2 regions of the Kitasatospora sp. NPDC058162 genome follow, and region 2 is predicted to be linked to the other one. Evidence: riboswitches for the same ligand, from Rfam matches in the RefSeq annotation. Region 2 holds a riboswitch; the other holds the start of a gene.
The links. Region 2 has a riboswitch for ZMP and ZTP ahead of ACFVXG_RS06040 (glycine hydroxymethyltransferase). Riboswitches for the same ligand answer to the same signal wherever they lie in the genome.

Region 1: linked by a shared signal. The riboswitch ahead of ACFVXG_RS24765 (bifunctional 5,10-methylenetetrahydrofolate dehydrogenase/5,10-methenyltetrahydrofolate cyclohydrolase) and the one ahead of ACFVXG_RS06040 (glycine hydroxymethyltransferase) in region 2 are both predicted to bind ZMP and ZTP.

Annotation. Positions count from the first base shown of each region.
Region 1 is NZ_JBHVUS010000014.1:107,560-113,755, reverse strand. Features, by position in the region: partial or broken gene ACFVXG_RS24780 (RNA-guided endonuclease InsQ/TnpB family protein) at 1-937, shown strand, start outside; gene ACFVXG_RS24775 (NAD(P)-dependent oxidoreductase) at 1,280-2,065, opposite strand; gene ACFVXG_RS24770 (LysR family transcriptional regulator) at 2,137-3,039, shown strand; gene ACFVXG_RS24765 (bifunctional 5,10-methylenetetrahydrofolate dehydrogenase/5,10-methenyltetrahydrofolate cyclohydrolase) at 3,109-3,936, opposite strand; ZMP/ZTP riboswitch at 3,999-4,083, opposite strand; gene ACFVXG_RS24760 (DinB family protein) at 4,149-4,709, shown strand; gene ACFVXG_RS24755 (hypothetical protein) at 4,711-5,202, shown strand; gene ACFVXG_RS24750 (alpha/beta hydrolase) at 5,157-6,196, opposite strand, start outside.
Region 2 is NZ_JBHVUS010000002.1:574,032-580,227, reverse strand. Features, by position in the region: gene ACFVXG_RS06050 (DUF6624 domain-containing protein) at 1-481, shown strand, start outside; gene ACFVXG_RS06045 (aldehyde dehydrogenase family protein) at 611-2,044, shown strand; gene ACFVXG_RS06040 (glycine hydroxymethyltransferase) at 2,136-3,623, opposite strand; ZMP/ZTP riboswitch at 3,644-3,738, opposite strand; gene ACFVXG_RS06035 (ABC transporter permease) at 4,044-5,015, shown strand; gene ACFVXG_RS06030 (ABC transporter substrate-binding protein) at 5,151-6,196, shown strand, end outside.

The DNA of each region.
Region 1 (6,196 bases), on a different contig from region 2:
CTGCCACGGTTCAAGTCGAAGCGTGATGCCCGGCAGTCGTTGCGGTTCACCCGCAACGGGTTCCGCATCCGCTCGAACGGGAAGCTGAATCTGGCGAAGATCGGCGATGTGCGGGTGAAGTGGTCCCGCGGGCTTCCGGTTGACCCGTCATCGGTGACGGTCCTGCTGGATTCGGCAGGCCGGTACCACGCCTCGTTCGTGGTGGAGGTGGAACCCGAGTACCTGCCCGAGGTCGATGCCGAGGTCAGCATCGACCTCGGGCTGACCACCTACGCCGTCCTCTCCGACGGCAGCGTGATCGACAACCCGCGTTTCCTGCGCACAGCGGAGAAGAAGCTCAAGGCGGCGCAGGCGGGAGCTGTCCCGTAAGGCCAAGGGGTCGAAGAACCGGGCCAAGGCCCGCGAGAAGGTCGCCAGGGCGCACGCCAAGGTGGCCGACAGCCGCAGGGACTGGCTGCACAAGCAGACCACCAGGATCGTCCGCGAGACCCAAGCGGTGTTTCTGGAGGACCTGAACGTGCGCGGCCTCGCCCGGGGCCGTCTGGCCAAGTCGGTGCACGACGCCGGATGGGCCACCTTCCGGCGCCTGCTCGAGGAGAAGGCAGCCCGGTGCGGGCGGTACGTCGGCATCGTGGACCGGGTGTTCCCGTCCTCCCAGCTGTGCTCGGAGTGCGGGCACCGTGACGGACCCAAATCCCTGCACGTCCGGGAGTGGGCCTGTTCGGTGTGCGGTGTGGTGCACGACCGTGACCTCAACGCTGCTCGCAACATCCTGGCCGCCGGGCAGACGGACAGGCTAAACGCCCCTGGAGGGCCGGTAAGACCAGGCGTGGCGATCCCACGCCAGGCACGGCCCGTTGAACGGGGAACCCACCTCGGCGACCAGCGGACCACGGACATCCGTACCGCAGGCGCGGGAGGAATCCCCGCCCGGTAGGGGCAGGGAGGATGCCAACCCCATCGCCGACCAGACCGCCCCGCCGCGGCCCACCCCGTCGAGCGCGGTGACCATGAGCAGCGTCCCGGTCGGGCACAGCGCGGCGGGCAGCCGGGCGAGGAAGGATACGACGGGCAGCCGGGGCCCGGCCAGTCGGACGACGCCGAGCACGGCGCTGCGAGCGGACAAGGGACGCCCTTCATCGGTGGCGGTGGGAACACCCCACTACACCGGACGGCGCGCCGGACGGGCCATCGGCGGCGGCACCAAGCGGGCCGCGCCGCGGGCGGGGCGGCGCTGGACGTTCCTCCGAGCCGGGCCCGCCCTTCACGGCGGTGGGCGTCAGTCCTCCCGAAGCGCCGTCACCACCGCCGACAGGTCCCGCTCGGCGATCGACGGGTCCGCCAGCAGGGCCTGCCGGGCCGCCGCCAGCAGCGGGCCGCCGCCCGCCAGGGCGAGGTCCTTGGCGGCCAGCCGCACCGGGAAGTCCGACTCGGCGCTGCGCGCCCGGGCCACCACCCCCGCGAGCGGCCCGGCCGCCAGCACCTCCAGCGCCTGCTCCTGGGGCACGCCCAACTCGCCCGCCACCGACAGCACTTCGTCCAGTACGGCGACCGAGGCGACGATCGCGCCCATCACCACCACCTTCAGCGCCGCCCCCGTCCCCGGGCCGCCGCAGCGGCGCACCCGGCCCAGGTGGGACAGCACGGGCTCGGCGCGCTCCAGGTCGGCGTCCTCGCCGCCCGCGTAGACGGTCAGCCCGCCGCTGGCGGCCGGGCCGACGCTGCCCAGCACCGGGGCGTCCACCAGGGCGACGCCGTCCGGCAGTTGCTCCCGCAGCCCGGCCACGGCGCGCGGGCCGATCGAGGACATGTCGATCCACAGGGTGCCGGGCGCCAGCGCGGCCGTGAACTGCCCGGCGACCTCGGCCGCGGCCTGCGGGTCGGCCAGCATGGTGACGACGATGCCGGCCCCGGCCACGGCCTCGGCCGGGCTCGAAGCCTCGGTGAGGCCGTCGGCGCGGCCGGGAGTGCGGTTCCAGACGGTCAGCGGGTAGCCGGCGGCGGCCAGGCGGCGGGCCATCGGCAGCCCCATCCGGCCCAGGCCCAGAAAGGCGATCTTTTCCATGGCCACCACGCTAGGCACCCACGAGCCAGGCGACAAACGAATGTCTCGCATGGTACTCATGCAGAATGGACATGGCTTGGCTGGACGTCTTCCGCACCGTCGCGCACCTGGGCTCCTTCACCGCCGCCGGGGAGCGCCTCGGCTTCACCCAGTCCGCCGTCTCCCGCCAGATCGCCACCCTGGAAGCCGAGTTGGGCGCCCCGCTGTTCGACCGCCTGGCCCGCGGCGTCCGGCTGACCGAACACGGCCGGGCCCTGCTCCCGCACGCCGAAGCCCTGCTGGAACGCCTCGACACCACCCGCCGCGACCTCGTCGCGCTCACCGAACTGGACACCGGACGCCTGCGGGTGGGCGCCTTCGACAGCGCCAACGCCGAACTCGTCCCCAGCGCCCTCGCCGCCTTCCGCGCCGCCCACCCGCAGGTCGAGACCACCCTCACCGAAGGCCTCACCGTCCAACTGCTCGACCGCCTCGCCGACGCCACCATCGACCTCGCCGTGGTCGCCTCCTACGCCGACGACCCCCAGGACGCCTACGACACCGACCAGTTCGACCTGCGACCGCTGCTCGCCGACCCCGTCCTGGTCGCCCTCCCGCGCGGCCACCGGCTCGCCCACCGACGCCGCCTGCGCCTGGCCGAACTCGCCGACGAACCCTGGATCGCCGCCCGCCGCGACCCCGGATCCACCCTGCTCGCCGCCTGCCTGCGCAGCGGCTTCCAGCCCCGCATCGAGTGGGCCGTCGGCGCCTGGGCCGCCAAACTCGGCCTGGTCGCCGCCGGGTTGGGCCCCACCCTCATCCCGTCGCTGGCCGCCCGCGCCGCCCGCCCCGACATCGTCCTGGTCCCCCTCCACCCCCAGGACACCCCCGTCCGGCACGTCGCCACCGCCACCCGCAGGGGGCAGCGGGTGCCGCCCGCGGTGGCCGGCTTCCTCGGCTTCCTGCGGGCGGCGGCGCGCGCTCACCGGAGCTGACGCTCACCGGGGCTGACGCTCAAGCGGCGGCCGGGAGTCACCGGAGCTGACGCTCACCGGAGTCGGCGTTCACCGGAGTTGACGCTCCGCCGCCTCCACCGTCTGGGCCAGCAGCACCGCGATCGTCATCGGCCCCACCCCACCGGGCACCGGGGTGATCAGGGACGCCCGGAGCCGGGCCGTCTCGAAGTCCACATCGCCCACCGGGCCCGGGTGGTAGCCCGCGTCGACCACCACCGCGCCCGGCTTGACGTCCGCCCCCGCGATGAACCGCGGCCGCCCCACCGCCGCGACCAGCACGTCCGCCTCCCGCACCAGCGAGCGCAGGTCCGCGGTGCGCGAGTGGCAGTACGTCACGGTGGCGTCCCGCCCCAGCAGCAGCAGGCCCGCCGGCCGGCCCAGGATGGCGCTGCGCCCCACCACGACCGCGTGCTTGCCCGCGAGGTCGACGCCGTACTCGTCCAGCAGCCGCACGATCCCGCCCGGGGTGCAGGAGACGAAGCCCGGCAGGCCGAAGCCCATCGCCGCGAAGGAGTGGGTGGTCACCCCGTCGACGTCCTTCTCCGGGGCGATCGCCTCGAACGCGGCGCGCTCGTCGAGGTGCGGGCCCACCGGGTGCTGGACCAGGATGCCGTGCACCCCCGGATCCGCGGACAACCCGCCGACCACGTCCACCAGTTCGGCGGTGCTCACCGAGGCGGGCAGGGCCACGTGCCGCGACGCGATGCCCGCCCGGGCGCAGGCGGCGCGCTTCATGCGGACGTACGTCACCGAGGCCGGCTCCTCGCCGACCAGGACGGTCGCCAGACAGGGCGCCGTCCCGGTGCGCCGGTGCAGCTCGGCGGCCGCGGCCGCACTGGTCCCGGTGATCCGGCGGGCCGGGCCGGTGCCGTCCATCAGACGGGCCTGCCGGCGATCGGTCACGGGGGTGTCGGTCACGGGGGTGCTCCTGAGCTCGTACGAGTCGCCCAGGCGCACGGCATCGACGGATGTCAGGCCGCTCCCCGGTGGTACTCCACCCCAGCGCCAGTCACGGCCCGCTGCCAGGGTAGCCGAGCGCGGTGGGAACTCGGTTGAAGGGCAGGGCGGTTGCGGGCGATCATGCGGGGATGAGCGAGCGACCCGAGCGATGGACCCAGGCCACCGTCTACCCCGACATGTGGGCCGACCCGGCCGACGACCCGCGCAACAGCGAAGGCCCCGCCCCGGACGGCGAAGCCGCCACCCTCGAGGACTGCCTGACCAACTACCGCCACACCCTGCGGATGAAGTGCGAGGGCCTGGACGCCGAGCAGCTCGCCCGGCGCTCGGTGCCGCCCTCGACGATGTCCCTGCTCGGCCTGGTGCGCCACCTGGCCGAGGTGGAGCGCGACTGGCACAACTGGATCCGCGCGGACGAGCCGCTGCCCAAGCTGTACGGCCCGCGCGACGCCGACTTCGACGGCGCGCTCGCCGACCCGGCCCTGGTCGAGGCCGCCTGGCGCGACCTGGAGCGCGAACAGGCCGCCCTGGACGCCGAGTTGGCTGCCCACCTGGACCTGGGGGAGCGCCTCGGCAAGCAGCGGCTCTCGGTCCGGGAACTCCAGGTGCACCGCATCGAGGAGTACGCCCGCCACTGCGGCCACGCCGACCTGCTGCGCGAGTGCGTGGACGGCCGCGTGGGCCAGTGACGTGAGGGCTGCTGGCGCCGATTCCGCCGAGGTCCGGGCCGCGCTGCGGCGGCTGTGCGCGGTGCCGCTGCCGCCGGACGCGGCCGAGCTGCCGGACGAACTGTTCGACGCCGTGGACGACTTCATCGCCGCCCACGGCGCCGACGACATCGCCGAACCCGTTGCCCGGGCCGTGCACGCCGGATGGGCCACGGCCGGGCAGGGCGCCGTCTTCCTGAACGTCGCCGCGTGGTCCGGCACCGACAACGGCACGTCCATGAAGCTCACCCTGGACGACTGGGTGCGGCACTCGGACGACCCCGTCCGGCTGCACCTGGCCCTGCACCACGAGGCGTACCCGCTGCCCACGGCCGCCGAGATGCGGGTGGCGCTCACCGCGATCGCCGAGCGCCACCCGCGCTTCCGTGACGTGTGCCGGCGCCACCTGGAGGAGCGCCGGCCGGACGGTCAGCAGGTGGCGTCGGCCGGGGGCAGTACGCCGGTGGACAGGTAGGCGTCGACGGCCCGCTGGGCGCAGGGGCTGTAGCCGTTGAGGAGGACGGTGTGGATCCGGCCCGGGACGGTGAGCAGCCGGGAGCCGGACAGCCGGGCGTGCAGGGCCAGCGCACCCGGGTACGGGGCGTGGGTGTCGCCGGTGGAGTGGATCTGCAGGGCGGGCACCGCGTTGCGCACCTGGACCAGCGGCTCCTCCGGGGAGCTGCGCCAACTCGCGCACGGGATGGGCCCGTTGAACACCGGGCCGAAGACCGGCCGGGTGGCGCGGGAGCGTTCGACGGCGGCGGCGTACCACCCCGGCGAGCGCGGCATGGCCACGTCGTCGCACAGGTAGCCGATCGCGGCGGCGAGGTCGGCGCCGGCCGCCGGGTCGGGCGCCAGGACGGCGGTCAGCAGCGCGTGCAGGGCCGGGCCCGCCTGTACCGGCTTGCCGTCGGCGGCGTCCAGCAACTGGCGCAGCACGCCCGCGTAGTCGGCGCTGTCGCGGTCGTCGCCCTGGCAGAGGGTGAGCAGGAACGGCAGCACGGCGCCGTCGAGCCGGAAGCCGTCGACCGCGATCGGCGCCGCCTCGGCGCGGCGCACCAGGCCCTGCACGGTGGCGCGCACCGCCGCCGCCGTCGCGCCCAGCCGGTAGGTGTCGTCGCGCGGCGCGGCCCAGGCCGCGAAGTCGTCCAGCGCCCGCTCGTTGGCGGCCGCCATGTCCTGGAACGCCCCGACCCCGTAGCGGGCCGGGTCCAGCGCGCTGTCCAGCACCAGGCGGTCCACCCGGCCCGGGTACAGCTGCGCGTACACCGCGCCCAGCAGCGCGCCGTAGGACTGGCCGAAGAAGGAGGTGCGCTGCTCGCCCAGGGCCGCGCGCAGCACGTCCAGGTCGCGGGCGGTGTTGAGGGTGGTCAGGTGGGGCAGCAGGTCCGGGTACTTGCCCCAGCACGCGTCGGCGTCCGCCTTGGCCAGGCGCCAGCTCTCCCGGAAGCCGGCCGGGCCGCTGCCGC
Region 2 (6,196 bases):
CGCCGAGTTGGTCGCCATGATGACCGAGGACAACGCGGCCGCCCGGCTGGCGCACAGCCCCGACCTGGCCGAACAGGCCGTCTGGCGGCGGCTCACCGCCCGGCACGGGGACCGGCTCGCGGAGATCATGGCGGCGCACGGCTGGCCCACCGAACGGGCCGTCGGCGCCGAGGGCGCCCGGGCCGCCTGGCTGATCGCCCAGCACGCGGACCGCCAACTGGACGTCCAGCGGCGCGCGGTGGAGCTGATGGCCGGGGCCGTCGAGGAGGGCGCCGCGAGCGCCCGTGACCTGGCCTTCCTCCAGGACCGGCTGGCCGTCAACGAGGGGCGCGAGCAGTGCTACGGGACGCAGATCGGCGCGGTGGCGGACGGCCGGCCGGTGCCCTGGCCGTGCGAGGACCCGGAGCGGCTGGACGAGCGCCGGGCCCGGGTCGGGATCGAAGCGTTCGACGCGTACACCGCGCGGTTCGCCCCACGATGACCGGACCCACGCAACCGGCCGGTCACCTCGGCGGGATTGGCTCTTGCGCGGGGCTGTCCGGCCGCCTTGACTGACCCTCCGACGAGCGCGACCGGCCGAAGAGCGGCTGACCGGCTGAGAGGAAGACCCGTGCAGCAGCAGGAGTACCCGGAGTACGGCGACCAGTACATCGACGGCGCCTGGCGGCCCTCCGGGGACTCCGGAACGATCACCGTGCTCAACCCGGCGACGGAACAGGTGCTCGCCACCGTACCGGCGGGCGGGGCGGCCGACGTCGACGCCGCGGTCGCGGCGGCCCGCCGGGCGGCCCGGGACTGGGCCGCCGCCACCCGCGAGGACCGGCTCGCGCTGCTGACCCGGCTGCGGGACGGACTGGCCGCCGCCCAGGCCGAGATCACCTCGACCGTGGTCGCCGAACTGGGCGCCCCGGTCGGCTTCGCCGGGGCCGTGCACGCCGGACTGCCGCTGACCGTGGCGAGCTCGTACCTGACGCTGCTCGCCGGGCACCCCTTCGAGGAGCGGATCGGCAACTCGGTGGTGCTCGCCGAGCCGGCCGGGGTAGTCGCGGCGATCACGCCGTGGAACTACCCGCTGCACCAGATCGTGGCCAAGGTCGTCCCGGCGCTGGCGGCCGGCTGCCCGGTGGTCCTCAAGCCGGCCGAGGACACCCCGCTGGTGGCCCGGCTGTTCGCCCGGCTGGTGGACGAAGCCGGCTTCCCCGCCGGGGTGTTCAACCTGGTGACCGGCACCGGGGCGGTCGCGGGCGCGGCGCTCGCCGCCCACCCGGAGGTGGACGTGGTGTCCTTCACCGGCTCCACCGCGGTCGGCCGGCAGGTCGCCGAGACAGCAGGGCGCGGGCTCAAGCGGGTCGCCCTGGAGCTGGGCGGCAAGTCCGCCAACGTGGTGCTGCCGGGCGCCGACCTGGCCCGGGCGGTGAACGTCAACGTCGCCAACGTCTTCGCCAACTCCGGCCAGACGTGCAGCGCCTGGACGCGCCTGCTGGTGCACCGGGACCAGTACGAGGAGGCGGTCGCGCTCGCCGCCAAGGCCGCCGAGAAGTACGTCCCGGGCGACCCGACCGACCCACAGACCCGGATCGGCCCGCTGGTCAACGCCAAGCAGCTGGCGCGGGTCCGGGGCTACCTGGAGGGCGCGCTCGCCCAGGGCGCCCGGCTGGTGGCCGGCGGCCCGGAACCGCTGGCCGGACTCCCCACCGGCTACTACGTCCGCCCGACCGTCCTCGCCGACGTCACCCCGGAGATGACGGTGGCCCAGGAGGAGGTCTTCGGGCCCGTCCTGGCGATCCTCCCCTACCGCGACGAGGACCACGCGGTCGAGATCGCCAACGGCACGGCCTACGGGCTGTCGGGCGGCGTCTGGGCGGCGAACACCGACACCGCCGCCGCCTTCGCCCGCCGGCTCGACACCGGCCAGGTCGACCTCAACGGCGGCCGCTTCAACCCGCTGGCCCCGTTCGGCGGTTACAAGGACTCCGGGCTCGGCCGCGAACTGGGGCGGCACGGGCTGGAGGAGTTCCTGCAGTACAAGTCGCTTCAGTACTAGTGGGGTTGGGATCCGGAGTAGTGGGGTTGGGCTCCGGGCCGCCGAACTTCCGTTCGGCGGCCCGGAGTCACGGCCGGCGCTTCCGGTCCGGTCAGACCAGGTCGACGCCCGGGTAGAGCGGGAACGGCGCCAGGAGGTCGGCGGCGCGCTTGGCGATGCCGTCGCGGAGGGCCTCGTCGAGGGCGTAGTTCGCCTTGGACGGGGCACCGTTGGCGGTGGTGGCGGGGGTGGTGGCGCGCAGGACGGTGTCGATCAGGGCGGCGATCTCGTCCATCTCGACGGCGCCCAGGCCGCGGGTGGTGAGCGCCGGGGTACCCAGTCGCACACCCGAGGTGTACCAGGCGCCGTTCGGGTCCTGCGGGACGGAGTTGCGGTTGGTGACGATGCCCGAGTCGAGCAGCGCTGCCTCGGCCTGACGGCCCGTCAGGCCGTAGCCGGAGACGTCGGCGAGCACCAGGTGGTTGTCGGTGCCGCCGGTGACCAGCTTGCCGCCGCGGCGCAGCAGGCCCTCGGCGAGCGCCTGGGCGTTGTCGACCACCGCGCGGGCGTAGGCCCGGAACTCGGGGCGACGGGCCTCGGCGAGGGCGACGGCCTTGGCGGCCATCACGTGCGAGAGCGGGCCGCCGAGCACCAACGGGCAGCCACGGTCGACGTGTTCGGCGAGCTCGGCGGTGCTGAGCACCATGCCGCCGCGCGGGCCGCGCAGGGACTTGTGGGTGGTCGTGGTGACGATGTGGGCGTGCGGCACCGGGTCGTGGTCGCCGGTCAGCACCTTGCCCGCGACCAGGCCGGCGAAGTGCGCCATGTCGACCATGAGGGTCGCGCCGACCTCGTCCGCGATCTCCCGCATCTTGCGGAAGTTCACCAGTCGCGGGTAGGCGGAGTAGCCGGCCACCAGGATCAGCGGGCGGAACTCGCGGGCGGTCTCGCGCAGCGCGTCGTAGTCGATCAGGCCGGTGACCGGGTCGGTGCCGTAGCTGCGCTGCTCGAACATCTTGCCCGAGATGTTGGGCCGGAAGCCGTGGGTGAGGTGGCCGCCGGTGTCCAGGGACATGCCGAGCATCCGCTGGTTGCCGAGCTCCTGGCGCAGCCGGGCCCAGTCCTCCTCGGTGAGGTCGTTGACGTTGCGCACGGCGGCGCGCTCCAGGGCCGGGCTCTCTACCCGCTGGGAGAGGACGGCCCAGAAGGCGGTGAGGTTGGCGTCGATGCCCGAGTGCGGCTGGACGTAGGCGTGTTCGGCGCCGAACAGCTCGCGGGCGTGCTCGGCGGCGATCGCCTCGACGGTGTCGACGTTGCGGCAGCCGGCGTAGAAGCGGCGGCCGACGGTGCCCTCGGCGTACTTGTCGCTGAGCCAGTTGCCCATGGCGAGCAGGACGGCCGGGGAAGCGTAGTTCTCGCTGGCGATCAGCTTGAGCGAGGCGCGCTGGTCCTCCAGCTCCCGGCCGATGGCGGCGGCGATCCGCGGTTCCACGCCGGCCACGACGTCGAGGGCGCTGCGGAAGGCGGTGTCGGCCGCCGGGCTCGCGGTGGTGTGCGGCTGCTGCGCGGGACTCTGGTCGAGTGCGGGGGTCTGGGCCATGGCGGTCTCCTGGTGGGGATGCGGGCGGCCCAGGCGCTCGGCAACGACGTGAGGATTCACGGGACCGCTTCCCGATGGTCGATTCCATCCCTACGCGCCAGTCGCGGTCCACCGGGATCGTACCAACACCCCGGGGACTGTGGCGGAGGTCTCAGAATGCGGAACGGCCGGTCCGGTTCGGCGGGTTATGTCCGTTCTCCTGCAACGGCCGTGTTGCGGGGAAATGAAGCCGCCACAATTCCCGAAACAGTCCGGAAGGAATTCCCGCGGAGCGCCTTCCGGTGATTTGCGGAACGTCGGACGCATCCGATCTGATGTCGCCAGAACGGCTCCCGGGAAACCCCCTGGCGCCGATCGGTAAATGCCCACCAACGCACCCTCACCCACGGGGCGGCGGAGAATTCGGGGAGTACGCCTCTCATGGCAGCGGTCGACACAGTCGCAGTTACCGGCCCGGCCCCCGGGCCCGCCGCACCGGGCCTGCTGCGCCGGGTGCTGCGCGACCGGGTCGGCGCCGCCGCCTCCGCCGTCGTCCTGCTGTTCCTGCTGCTCGCCCTGGCCGCGCCGCTGGTCGCCGCCCTGTACGGGAAGAACCCGGTCGAGCACTACGGCCAGAACACTCCGGGCCTGCTCAGCGACGGCGGCCTGCCGATGCTGCCGAACGGCGGGATCTCCGGCGAGTTCTGGTTCGGCCTGGAGCCCGGCCTCGGCCGGGACGTGCTGACCCAGCTGCTGTACGGCATCCGCACCTCACTGCTGATCGCCTTCGCCGCGGCCGCCGTGACCACCACGCTCGGCGTGCTGGCCGGGGTCGCGGTCGGATACCTCGGCGGGATCGCGGACCGGCTGTTCGGCTTCCTCGCCAATGTGCTGCTGGCCTTTCCGACGCTGCTCCTGCTGCTCGCGCTCAGCCCGGTGATCCAGTCCCGACTGGTCGATCCGGGCGCCGCGGAACCGGAGTGGATGCAGTTCCTGGTGCTGATCCTGGTCTTCTCCGCGTTCGGCTGGATTCCGCTCGCGCTTTCCCTCCGGGCCACCGTCCGATCGCTCCGGGAAAGGGATTTCGTGCAGTCCGCCCGGGCGCAGGGAGCGGGCCGGTTCCACATCGTCGTCCACGAACTGCTGCCGAACGTCCGCTCCCAGCTGATCGTGCACGCCACCATGGCCGTGCCGACCTTCGTCGCCTCCGAGGCCGCGCTGTCCTTCCTCGGCGTCGGCATCACCGAGCCCGTCCCCGACTGGGGGCGGATGATCGCGCGCGGCTCGGAGGTCTTCCAGGCCGACCCCACCTACCTGGTCTTCCCCGGCGTGGCCCTGCTGGTGTTCGTGCTCGCCTTCAACCTGCTCGGCGACGCCGTCCGGGACGCGCTGGACCCGCGCCGCGGCCGCTGAGCCTGCTTCCGTTCCGTCCGATTCCATCGGATTCCATCGGACTCCGTCCACTTCCGTCCACTTCCGTCCGATCGACCCGATCAACCTTCCGAGCCCGCCCCGGCCCGAACGCGCCGGGGCAAGGAGAGATTCGCCATGCGCTGGACCAAACCGTCGCTCGCCGTCATCGCCACCGCCCTGCTGGCGACCTCCTGCTCGGCCGGCGCGGGCAGCACCGGCTCCGCCGCCGGCCCGGCCCCGGCCAAGGAGACCTCGCCGCTGACCGCCGCGCTCGGCACCGAGAAGGACAGCGCCGGCCCCGCCCCGGCCGTCCCCGGCGCCCGCCCGGGCGGCACGGTGAACGTGTACAACAGCGTCGAGTTCCGACACCTGGACCCGCAGAAGGTCTACGCGGGCGCCTCCTACAACGCCTCGCTGCTCTGGGGCCGCCAGCTGACGCAGTACCAGATTGTCGACGGGAAGGCCAAGTTGGTCGGCGACCTGGCCACCGACACCGGCACCTCGACCGACGGCGGGCGCACCTGGACGTACCGGCTCAAGGAGGGCGTGGCCTGGGAGGACGGCAAGCCGATCACCGCCCAGGACGTCAAGTACGGCATCGAGCGCACCTTCGGCAAGGGCTACGAGGTCGGCCCGCCGTACTGGCCGCAGTGGCTCACCGGCGAGCCCAGTTACGAGGCGGCCCGCGCCAAGTACGCCGGCCCGCAGGACGGCGACCTCGCCGCGATCGAGACCCCGGACGAGCGCACCCTCGTCCTCCACTTCCCGCAGCCGCAGGCCGACGTGCCGTACATGGCCGCGCAGTCCTCCTCCTCGCCGGTGCGCCGGGACAAGGACACCGGCACCGACTACGACCGGCTGCCGTTCGCCAGCGGCCCGTACCGGATCGCCGAGCACGTCCAGAACACCCGCATGGTGCTGGAGCGCAACCCGGCCTGGAAGGCAGAGACCGACCCGATCCGCAACCAGTACCCGGACAAGTTCGTCTTCACGTACGGCAAGGAGGCGCTCAACGGCAACCAGGAGATCCTCTCCGGGCGGGACGGCGGCGCCAACGCCACCACCGCCTCCGACGAGCTCTCCCCCGAGCTGTACCAGGCCGCCGACACCGACCCCAAGGCCAAGGACCTGGTCGTCTCCGGCCGCCGGGGCGCCTTCGTCAGCCAGCTGGTGATCAACAA